3 regions of the Microbacterium sp. NPDC091676 genome follow, and region 1 is predicted to be linked to each of the others. Evidence: predicted binding sites of a transcription regulator. Region 1 holds the regulator's gene; each other region holds the start of a gene.
What was found. Region 1 encodes LexA, which represses DNA repair genes until DNA is damaged. Its sites were predicted from a motif close to TCGAACANNTGTTCGA; they were not measured.

Region 2: the regulator LexA is predicted to act here: its motif matches at 1,338-1,353, upstream of recA (recombinase RecA).
Region 3: the regulator LexA is predicted to act here: its motif matches at 2,024-2,039, upstream of ACIQID_RS09405 (DUF222 domain-containing protein).

The regions. Positions count from the first base shown of each region.
Region 1 covers NZ_JBIVTI010000002.1:34,423-37,693, reverse strand. Annotated here, with positions in the region: gene metE (5-methyltetrahydropteroyltriglutamate--homocysteine S-methyltransferase) at 1-980, shown strand, start outside; gene lexA (transcriptional repressor LexA) at 1,059-1,745, opposite strand; gene ACIQID_RS13245 (LysM peptidoglycan-binding domain-containing protein) at 2,029-2,397, shown strand; gene ACIQID_RS13240 (histidinol-phosphate transaminase) at 2,477-3,271, shown strand, end outside.
Region 2 covers NZ_JBIVTI010000001.1:785,918-789,188, reverse strand. Annotated here, with positions in the region: gene pgsA (CDP-diacylglycerol--glycerol-3-phosphate 3-phosphatidyltransferase) at 1-109, shown strand, start outside; gene ACIQID_RS04055 (CinA family protein) at 106-594, shown strand; gene ACIQID_RS04050 (helix-turn-helix domain-containing protein) at 736-1,044, shown strand; gene ACIQID_RS04045 (DUF3046 domain-containing protein) at 1,063-1,287, shown strand; gene recA (recombinase RecA) at 1,549-2,595, shown strand; gene ACIQID_RS04035 (regulatory protein RecX) at 2,979-3,271, shown strand, end outside.
Region 3 covers NZ_JBIVTI010000001.1:1,925,608-1,928,878, forward strand. Annotated here, with positions in the region: gene ACIQID_RS09400 (glycosyltransferase family 2 protein) at 1-601, shown strand, start outside; gene ACIQID_RS09405 (DUF222 domain-containing protein) at 650-1,993, opposite strand; gene ACIQID_RS09410 (extracellular solute-binding protein) at 2,259-3,271, shown strand, end outside.

The DNA of each region.
Region 1 (3,271 bases):
CCTTCCCGCAGACCGGCGACATCCGCCGTGCCCGCGCCCAGTTCCTCCGTGGCGAGATCCCCGAGGACGACTACGAGGAGTTCCTGCGCCGTGAGGTCGCCGCGGTCGTCTCCCTGCAGGAGGACCTCGGTCTCGACGTCCTCGTGCACGGTGAGCCGGAGCGCAACGACATGGTGCAGTACTTCGCGGAGAACCTCGACGGCTTCGCGGTCACGCAGCACGGCTGGGTGCAGTCCTACGGCTCGCGGGCCACGCGACCGTCGATCCTCTGGGGCGACGTCTCGCGTCCCGCGCCCATCACGGTCGCCTGGTCGGCGTACGCCCAGTCGCTCACGGCAAAGCACATGAAGGGGATGCTCACGGGCCCCGTCACGATCCTCGCGTGGTCCTTCGTCCGCGACGACCAGCCGCTGGGCGAGACCGCGAACCAGGTGGCGCTGGCGCTGCGCGATGAGATCGCCGACCTGGAGGCCGCGGGCATCCAAGTGATCCAGGTCGACGAGCCGGCGCTCCGGGAGCTGCTCCCGCTGAAGCAGGCCGACCAGCCGGCGTACCTCGACTGGTCGGTCGCCTCGTTCCGACTGGCCACGGGCGGCGCGGCACCGGCCACGCAGGTGCACACCCACCTCTGTTACTCGGAGTTCGGCGTCGTGATCGACGCGATCCGTGCGCTCGACGCGGACGTGACCTCCATCGAGGCGGCCCGGAGCCGCATGGAGGTCGTCGCGGACATCGCCGAGGTGGGCTTCGACCACGGCATCGGCCCCGGCGTGTACGACATCCACTCGCCGCGCGTGCCCACCGTGGAGGAGGTCGAGTCCCTGCTCCGGCGTGCGGTCGACGAGATCCCGCTCCGGCAGCTCTGGGTGAACCCGGACTGCGGTCTGAAGACCCGCGGCTACGCCGAGACCACGGCGTCGCTGCGGAACATCGTCGAGGCGACCCGACGGGTGCGCGAGGACGTGGTGGTCACCGCCTGACGCGGTCGTCCCCGGACACACGAAGGCCCTCCCGGCGCGGGAGGGCCTTCGTCGTCGTCTCTCCGACGATACGGCGTCTCAGACCGCGCGCATGACCGCGACGACCTTGCCGAGCACGACCGCCTCGTCGCCCAGGATCGGCTCGAACGCGGAGTTGCGGGGCAGCAGCCACGTGTGGCCGTCGCGACGGCGGAGCACTTTGACGGTCGCCTCGCCGTCGAGCATGGCGGCCACGATCTCGCCGTTCTCCGCCGTGTTCTGCGAGCGCACCACGACCCAGTCGCCGTCGCAGATGGCGGCGTCGATCATCGACTCCCCGGAGACCTTGAGCATGAAGAGGTCGCCCTTGCCGACGAGCTGACGGGGGAGCGGGAAGATCTCCTCGACCTGCTGATCGGCGGTGATCGGCACACCGGCGGCGATCCGCCCGACCAGCGGGACCAGGGCGGCATCGCCGACGGGGGTCGTCACATCGGCCGGGTTCTCCGTGCCCGTGCCGGGGAGGTCGATGAGGACCTCCATCGCGCGGGTCTTGCCCGGGTCGCGCCGCAGGTAGCCGCTGAGCTCGAGCTGACCGAGCTGGTGGGTGACGCTGGACAGCGACTTGAGCCCGACGGCGTCGCCGATCTCACGCATGCTCGGCGGATAGCCGTTCTGTGCGATCGAGGCCTGGATGACCTCGAGGATCGCCATCTGCTTCGGGCTGAGGTTCTTGCGACGACGGGTGCGCGGCGCCTCGGACTCGAGGGCTGAGGTGTCGCTCATGGTGCTCCTTCACTGCGTGATCCGACGTGCCGCTTCGAATGTCGGTGGCCCGTGGTGGGGTGTCCTTATCGAAACCGTATCCGAGAAAACCGCCGATCTGGAAGATCTGTTCGAGCGTGTCGGGGGATTCGCGGGGCCTGGTTTCGAAGACAGCTTGACAGATGTTCGAACTCGAAGATATCTTCGGAACGTAGCTTCGCATTCACGGCTCCCGGCCGAGTCGCGGATGCGAACGCTACGCCAACCTCCCCGGGCTCCGGCGCCGGGACAGTAAGGAGCAGACATGAGCAGCATGAGCCTCAGCACCGCGACCGCCCTTCCGGCATCGGCCCGTCCGGCCACCCGGCTGCGGATCACGGCCCGCGGTCGCCGCACGCTGCTCGCGCTCGCCTCCGTCCCGCTCGCTGCGGGCATCGCCTTCGCCGCCCTCGGCGGGGGCAGCGCGATCGCCTCCGGCGCGGACGCACCGGCCGTCTCCGTCCAGACCGTCACGGTCATGCCCGGTGACACGCTGTGGTCGATCGCGAGCAGCATCGCTCCCGACGCCGACCCGCGGGATGTCATCGGCGAGATCAGCCGGATGAACCTCCTGCGTGGTGGTGAGCTCCAGGTCGGGCAGGAGCTCGCGCTCCCGGCACGGTACACCGACTGACACGGCGGTCGAGGTCCGGCCTCCGGTCCGTGACGATCCGATCGTCACGATGACCTCGGCTCTCCGCGCTCCTCTTAAGATGGGAAGGGTGACCTTCTCCCTCAACGATCTCCCGCTCCGCGACGATCTGCGCGGACTCACCCCGTACGGCGCACCTCAGGCCCCGCTCCCGGTGGCCCTCAACGTCAACGAGAACACGCATCCTGTTCCCGACGAGGTCGCCAGCGACATCCTCGACGACATCGCGGTGGCGATCCGAGACGTGAACCGGTACCCGGACCGTGAGTTCACCACGCTGCGGGAGGCGTTCGCCGACTACCTGGGTCACGGCCTCACGCCGGAGCAGATCTGGGCGGGCAACGGATCCAACGAGGTGCTGCAGCACATCTTCCAGGCGTTCGGCGGACCGGGGCGCACGGCCTTCGGCTTCGCTCCCACGTACTCGATGTACCCGCTCATCGCGAAGGGGACCGGCGCCTCCTGGATCGCCGGCACCCGTCAGCCCGACTACACGGTCACCCCGGAGGAGGCGGCGCAGCAGGTGCGCGCGGCAGACCCCGACATCGTGATCCTCTGCTCGCCGAACAACCCGACCGGCACCCCGCTGGGGCTCGACGTCGTGGAGGCCGTCTACGAGGCGGCCCGCGGCGTCGTGATCGTCGACGAGGCCTACCAGGAGTTCGCGCCGCGGGATGCGGCGTCGGCCCTCACCCTCCTGGAAGGACGGCCGCGGCTCGCCGTCTCCCGCACCATGAGCAAGGCGTTCGCCTTCGCCGGTGCCCGCGTCGGCTACCTCGCGGCCGATCCGGCGTTCATCGATGCGCTGCGTCTCGTCCGGCTGCCGTACCACCTGAGCGCGCTGACGCAGGCGGCC
Region 2 (3,271 bases), on a different contig from region 1:
GTGGACGGTCGTGACGACCGTGCTCATGATCATCGTCCTCGTGCTCACCGTCGTCAGTGGGATCGACTACATCGTCGCTCAGGTGCGCGGCGCCCGTCAGAGCCGATGAGCGACACGACGCCCGTCGAGGTCCTGACCGCTCTGCGCGCGCGGGGGTGGACGCTCGGCGTCGCGGAGTCGCTCACCGGTGGTGCGCTCTCCGCGGCCCTCGTCGCGGTCCCCGGGGCGTCCGCGGTGCTCCTCGGGGGCATCGTCGCCTATGCGACGCCGGTGAAGCACACGCTGCTCGCCGTCGATGACGAGCTGCTGGAGCGCCACGGACCGGTGCACGCGGAGGTCGCGCGACAGATGGCCGTCGGCGTGCGCGAGGCCGTCGCGGTCGACGGGCGTGCTGCCGACGTCGGGGTGTCCACCACCGGCATCGCGGGGCCGAACTCCCCGGATGGGCAGCCCGTGGGCACGGTTCACATCGGCGTCGTGACCCCGACGCGGAGTCGCACCGCGCAGTTCCGTTTCGCCGGCGATCGCGCGGCCGTGCGCGCGCAGTCGGTCGCGGCCGCCCTCGATGTGCTGGCCGCCGCGCTGCGGGAATAGCGACGCCCGGCGTCATGTTGATACGGGTGTGCTCACATTCAAACCACAGAGTGCAAGGGTAGATTCTGTGCAAGCCAGGAGGACTAGACTGGCCGTCTCTTCGAGGGAGACCTCGATTCACGAACTGCGGAGGAGGTTCCGATGATTCTTGTACGACAGGAGATCGGCGACGTGCTGAGGGACTTCCGTCTGCAGAAGGGGCGGACGCTCCGCCAGGTCGCGAGCAAGGCATCCGTCGCTCTCGGTTACCTCAGTGAGGTGGAGCGCGGTCAGAAGGAGGCCTCGAGCGAGATCCTCGCTTCGGTGGCGGAAGCTCTCGACGTCCCCATCTCGACGATCATGCGCGAAGTCGGGGACCGCATCTCGGTCCTCGAAGGCATCCAGGTCTTCCCCGACGTGGTCCCGGACGACCTGGTCGCCTCCGTGGAACCCGAGCTCTCGCTCCGCTGATCCCCGGAGAACTTCTTCATGCGACGCAGTGAGTTCCTGCGCGCCGTGGACGCTGAATTCGAAGCGCGCGCGTCCTCCCTGCTGAACGACCTCGTGCTCTCCGGGATGGGCGGGCGCACCGCGCTCGAAGCTCTCGACGCCGGGGTGCCCCCGCGGGACATCTGGCTCGCACTGTGCGCCGACATGGATGTGCCCGATTCCCGGCGCCACGGGGTGGGTCGCCTGGAGCCGCGCGGGCGGTGACGGGCGTGTCCCGGTGTGCGGATGTTCGACACGCCGACTTCGGCGTGGTGTCGAAAATCTGTTCGAACCGGGCGTAGTCTTCTGCACAAGTGGTCAGAAGGCTCTGATCCTCACGATCCGTGGCTCCTCGATGCAATGTCGGAGGCCCGCCGTACCGTGAGGGCCAAGCTGAAAAGCCATACGCCTTGTCGGAGAGTTCCTTCCAGCCGGAAGAGCCGCGACAGCCTACAGGCGGCAGCACACGCGCAGAAGGAGCACACCATGCCATCACCCGCCGACCGCGAGAAGTCCCTCGAGACAGCCCTCGCTCAGATCGACCGCCAGTTCGGAAAGGGCTCGGTCATGCGGCTGGGCAGCGATGAGCGGGCCCCTGTGGCCGTCATCCCCACCGGCTCCATCGCCCTCGACGTCGCCCTCGGCGTGGGAGGTCTGCCGCGTGGCCGCATCGTCGAGATCTACGGCCCGGAGTCCTCCGGTAAGACGACGCTGACGCTGCACGCAATCGCCAACGCCCAGCGGGCCGGCGGCATCGCGGCGTTCATCGATGCCGAGCACGCGCTCGACCCCGACTACGCCGCGAAGCTCGGCGTCGACATCGACGCTCTTCTCGTCTCCCAGCCCGACACGGGTGAGCAGGCGCTCGAGATCGCCGACATGCTCGTGCGTTCCGGAGCCATCGACCTCATCGTCGTGGACTCGGTGGCGGCCCTGGTGCCGCGTGCCGAGATCGAGGGCGAGATGGGCGACTCCCACGTGGGTCTCCAGGCCCGCCTCATGTCGCAGGCGCTGCGCAAGCTCACCGGTGGGCTGAACCAGACCAACACCACGATGATCTTCATCAACCAGCTGCGCGAGAAGATCGGCGTGTTCTTCGGCTCGCCCGAGACCACCGCCGGTGGTAAGGCGCTGAAGTTCTACGCCTCGGTGCGCATGGACATCCGCCGCATCGAGACGCTCAAGGACGGAACCGACGCGGTGGGTAACCGTACGCGCGTCAAGATCGTCAAGAACAAGATGGCACCGCCCTTCAAGCAGGCGGAGTTCGACATCCTCTACGGCGTCGGCATCTCCCGTGAGGGCAGCCTGATCGACTTCGGTGTCGAGCACGGGATCGTCAAGAAGTCCGGATCCTGGTACACCTACGACGGCGATCAGCTGGGCCAGGGCAAGGAGAACGCGCGGACGTTCCTGCTCAACAACGCGGACATCGCGTTGGCGATCGAGAGCCAGATCAAGCAGAAGCTCGGCATCGGCGGCCCGGCCGCGGCTCCGGGCGCTGATGAGCTGGCCGAGCGTCGCCCGGCCTGATGAGTGATCAGCGTGGGGGCGATTCCGAGCGGATCGCCCCCATCATCCCTCTCTTCGGCGGAGCTGCGCGCGCGGGGAAGTCGCCGGATGACGGGGCAGACGAGTCTGCTCCCGGTCCCGTGACACCGTCTGCATCGTCAGCGGATGCAGGCGGGGTCTGGCGCTCGACGTGGCATGAACCCGTGGCGGCGGGAGCGGGACCGGCTGACGACGGTGCGCCCAGCGCGCGCCATCCCGCTCGCGGAGCCTCGGCGCGGGCCGCTGCCACGAGCGGGAAGACGAACAGGCTGCGCGCCGTCGGCGGCGTGTCCCGATCGACGGAAGCGGACGAAGAGAGCGGCCCGTCGGCGGAGGAGATCCGAACGACGGCGGAGGAGTCGTTGGTGCGGAAGCTGCGAACGCGGTCGCTGTCGGTCTCCGAAGCTCGGCTGGTGTTGAAGGGACACGGACTCGCCACGGACGCCATCGACGACGTGATCGACGACTTCGTACGGCGTGGTTACCTCGATGACGCCGTGCTCGCGGATCTCCTCGTCACGTCCGGTGTCGAACGCAAGGGGCAGGGCCGGGTCGCCCTCTCTCGAGCGCTGTCGCAGCGAGGCATCCCCCGTGAGGTCATCGACGCCGCTCTCGACGAGCTCCCCGACGACGACGCCGAGCGCGCGCTGGAGTTCGC
Region 3 (3,271 bases), on a different contig from region 1:
GACCTGCACCGCCGCCGTGACCTCGGCGCGCTGGTCGCGGGGAGGGCTGCAGCTGACCGTGCGCGTCCGCGTGCGTCGGAACGGCGAAGAGGCCTTCGTGTTCGAGACGGTCGACACGGCGGATCATCTGCTGTCCCTCCCGCTGTCGACGACGGAGGATCTTCCTTCGGGCCTGCTGAACGCCCGCAAGGAGCGCCGCGCCGACCGGGTCGACGTGGTCGCCCAGGACACCCCGGAGCCGGGCCAGGCCGCGGAGTCCACCGCGGGTTCGGAGCGCAAGGTCGGCGGGCGCCGACCCAAGCGCCTCGACGCGGTGCCCATCGCCGTGGACCCCATGAAGGTGTTCCGCGAGGACGGTGCGCGCGACGCCGATCTGTCGGTCGCGGTCCGCGTGGCCGGCTGGGTGTTCACCGCGCCGCTGACGGCTGCCCCGGACGTGGTCGCACACCTCGGCAGGTCGCCCCTTCTCGCGGGCCGGCGGGTCGAACTCGTGCGGAACGACGACGGCAGCCTGCGCCTGCACCGGGAATGGCCCGGAGGCGCCTGGCGCGACGCCCTGGCACGCACCGCGCGACGCGTGCGCTCCCGCCTCCGCCGCTGACAGCCCCATCCCGCCCCGCGCCCGAACTCGCGTGCCTGCGCACTGCACTCAGGCCGCGACATCGAAGCGCGCCCGTCCGCCCAGCCGCGGCGTGCGCCGCGGGTCGACCCACCGCGGCGGAAGGAACCATGCTCGGCCGGCCACACCGGAACCCTCGATGACGATCTCCCACCCGTTGTCGTGGATGCGGTGATGGCAGGTCTCGCAGAGCAGGATCCCGTTCGAGAGATCGGTCGGACCTCGATCGCGCTGCCACCAGCGGAGGTGGTGAGCCTTCGTCATCCCCGGGGGAAGCCCGCACATCGCGCACCCGCCGTCCCGTTCGGCGAGCGCCAGGCGTTGGGCTCGTGTGAAGAGGCGCTTCTCGCGACCCCAGTCGAGCACTTCGCTCGCCCCGCCGAGGACACACGGGATGATCCCCCCACCGGCAGCCAACCGCCGCGCGGCACCGATGTCGATCACCTGGTCGAGCCCGTCGATCGTCGCCGACCCGGTGCCGGCCTGGAGATCGTCGAGGGACACGCGCACGACCACCGTCGCCCCCGCGAGCGGCACCCGATCGCCCTCGCACCCGAGCACATGCCCGCAGAAGAGGGCCAGCGCATCGGCCTGGATCATCGCGACCGAGCGCCGGTCGGCGTCCGGCGACCCGGCGTCAGGCGCATCGAGGCGGGCGGCGAACACGGCGGACACGTGCCCGCGGATCGCAGTGACGACCGGCGCCGCGCTCTCGGCATCGAGCTGCGCGTGCAGGTGCACCATGCCGTCACGCTCGAAGAGGCGCAGTCCGCGCCGAGCACGCTGCTCCTCCGCCCGCGGCGCCACGCCGTCGGGGTCGAGCCACGCTTCGGCGCGGAGGACGAGCTTGCGCACCGCATCGAGCTCGAGCCCTTCGGCTGCACCGGTCAGCACGCGCTCCGCCTCGGCGATGCGCTCCACCCCCGCAGCCACGCGACAGCGATCCAGCAGAGCGACGATGAGCCCAGCCGCCGGCGCTCCAAGCGCACCCGACGCGAGCGCTTCCCGGAGGAGCGGGTACCGCGCGGGCAGCGGCGCGCCGAGCAGATCGCTCCGCGGTGACGTCGCCTCTCCCACCTTCACCAGGCGCTGCGCCTCTCCCGTCGAGATGCCCGTCACCGCGGCGATGAGCTTCGCCCCTGTGCGGTACCCGCGTTGCTTCGCCAGGCTGTCGGCCCCGAGCTCCGCGCGCGACTCCCGAGCGATGCCGGCCGCCACGTCGACGTGCAGTGCATCGAGTCGGCGCCGCAGAAATCCGATCGCGTCGGCGACGTCGACGAGCTGCGCGCGGGAGAGCTCCGGCGCATCGCCCGCGGCGCCCCATGCCTCGTCGAGGCGATCCATCGCCTCGCGCAACCCGGACATTTTCGACATGCTTCATTTTATCTCCGAGTGGCCCGACTTTCGAAGATTTGTTCTAACGGATGCCGGCATTCCGCCCGGGCCGACAGGACACCTCGTCCCCGATCCGACGCAGGCCCCCACCCGTTCACCTCATCGCATCCTCGCGTTCACGCCGCGCGCCTATCTTGAGTGCGGACGCGCGACCGCGCTCACGAAAGCAGACAATCTTTGTGCCTTCACGACAAGAACCGGTAGTGTCGCATCGACACACCTCGAAGGCGAGAAAGGGACGAACATGGCCGACAGGCAGCAGAGGCGCTGGGCGCTCATCGGATTGACGGCCGCGGCGGCGATCGCGCTCACCGGATGCACGGCGGGCGGCGACGGAGACGCGGACGGCGGCGGCAGCGACAGCGGCTCCGGGGACACCCTCATCGTCTACACGAACTCGAACAGCGACGGCCGCGGTGAGTGGATCACCGAGAAGGCGGCGGACGCGGGCATCGACATCGAGATCGTGGGCCTCGGCGGCGCCGACCTGACGAACCGCATCATCGCGGAGAAGAACAACCCCGTCGGCGACGTGGTCTTCGGCCTGAACAACATGTTCTTCGAGCAGCTCAAGACGGAAGAGGCCATCACCGCCTACGAGCCGAGCTGGAGCGGCGAGGTCCCTGCAGACGCCGGCGACCCGAAGGACGGCGCGTTCTGGCCGCTCGTGGAGCAGGCGATCGTCACGGTCTACGACGAGAACCGCATCAGCGACGCGCCCGCCGACCCCGACGACCTGTACACCGACGAGGAGTTCGCCGGCCGCTACGAGGTCAACCCTGCGCTCGGCCAGGCCACCCCGCAGCTCGTGCTCGCCAGCATGCTCACCCGTCACCTCGACGAGGACGGCGACCTCGGCGTGAGCGACGAGGGCTGGGACCTGGTGAAGTCGTACTACGCCAACGGCTCCCCCGCCGTGGAGGGCACCGACCTCTACGCCCGCATCACCCGCGACGAGGTGGACTACGGCGTGCTGCCGTCGAGCGGCATCTCCGCCCGCGACGAGGAGTACGGCACCAGCACGGGCATGATCGTCCCCGAGTACGGCGTCCCCTACGTGACCGAGCAGATCGCGCAGATCAACGGCACGGACAACGAAGACAAGGCACAGGAGTTCATCGACTGGTTCGGCAGCGCCGAGGTGCAGGGCGAGTTCGCCGCGGAGTTCAACGCCATGCCGGTGAACGAGGGCGCCGTCGAGAAGGCCAACCCCGAGGTCGTCGAGCTCATGGGCACGCTCGACCGCCAGGACATCGA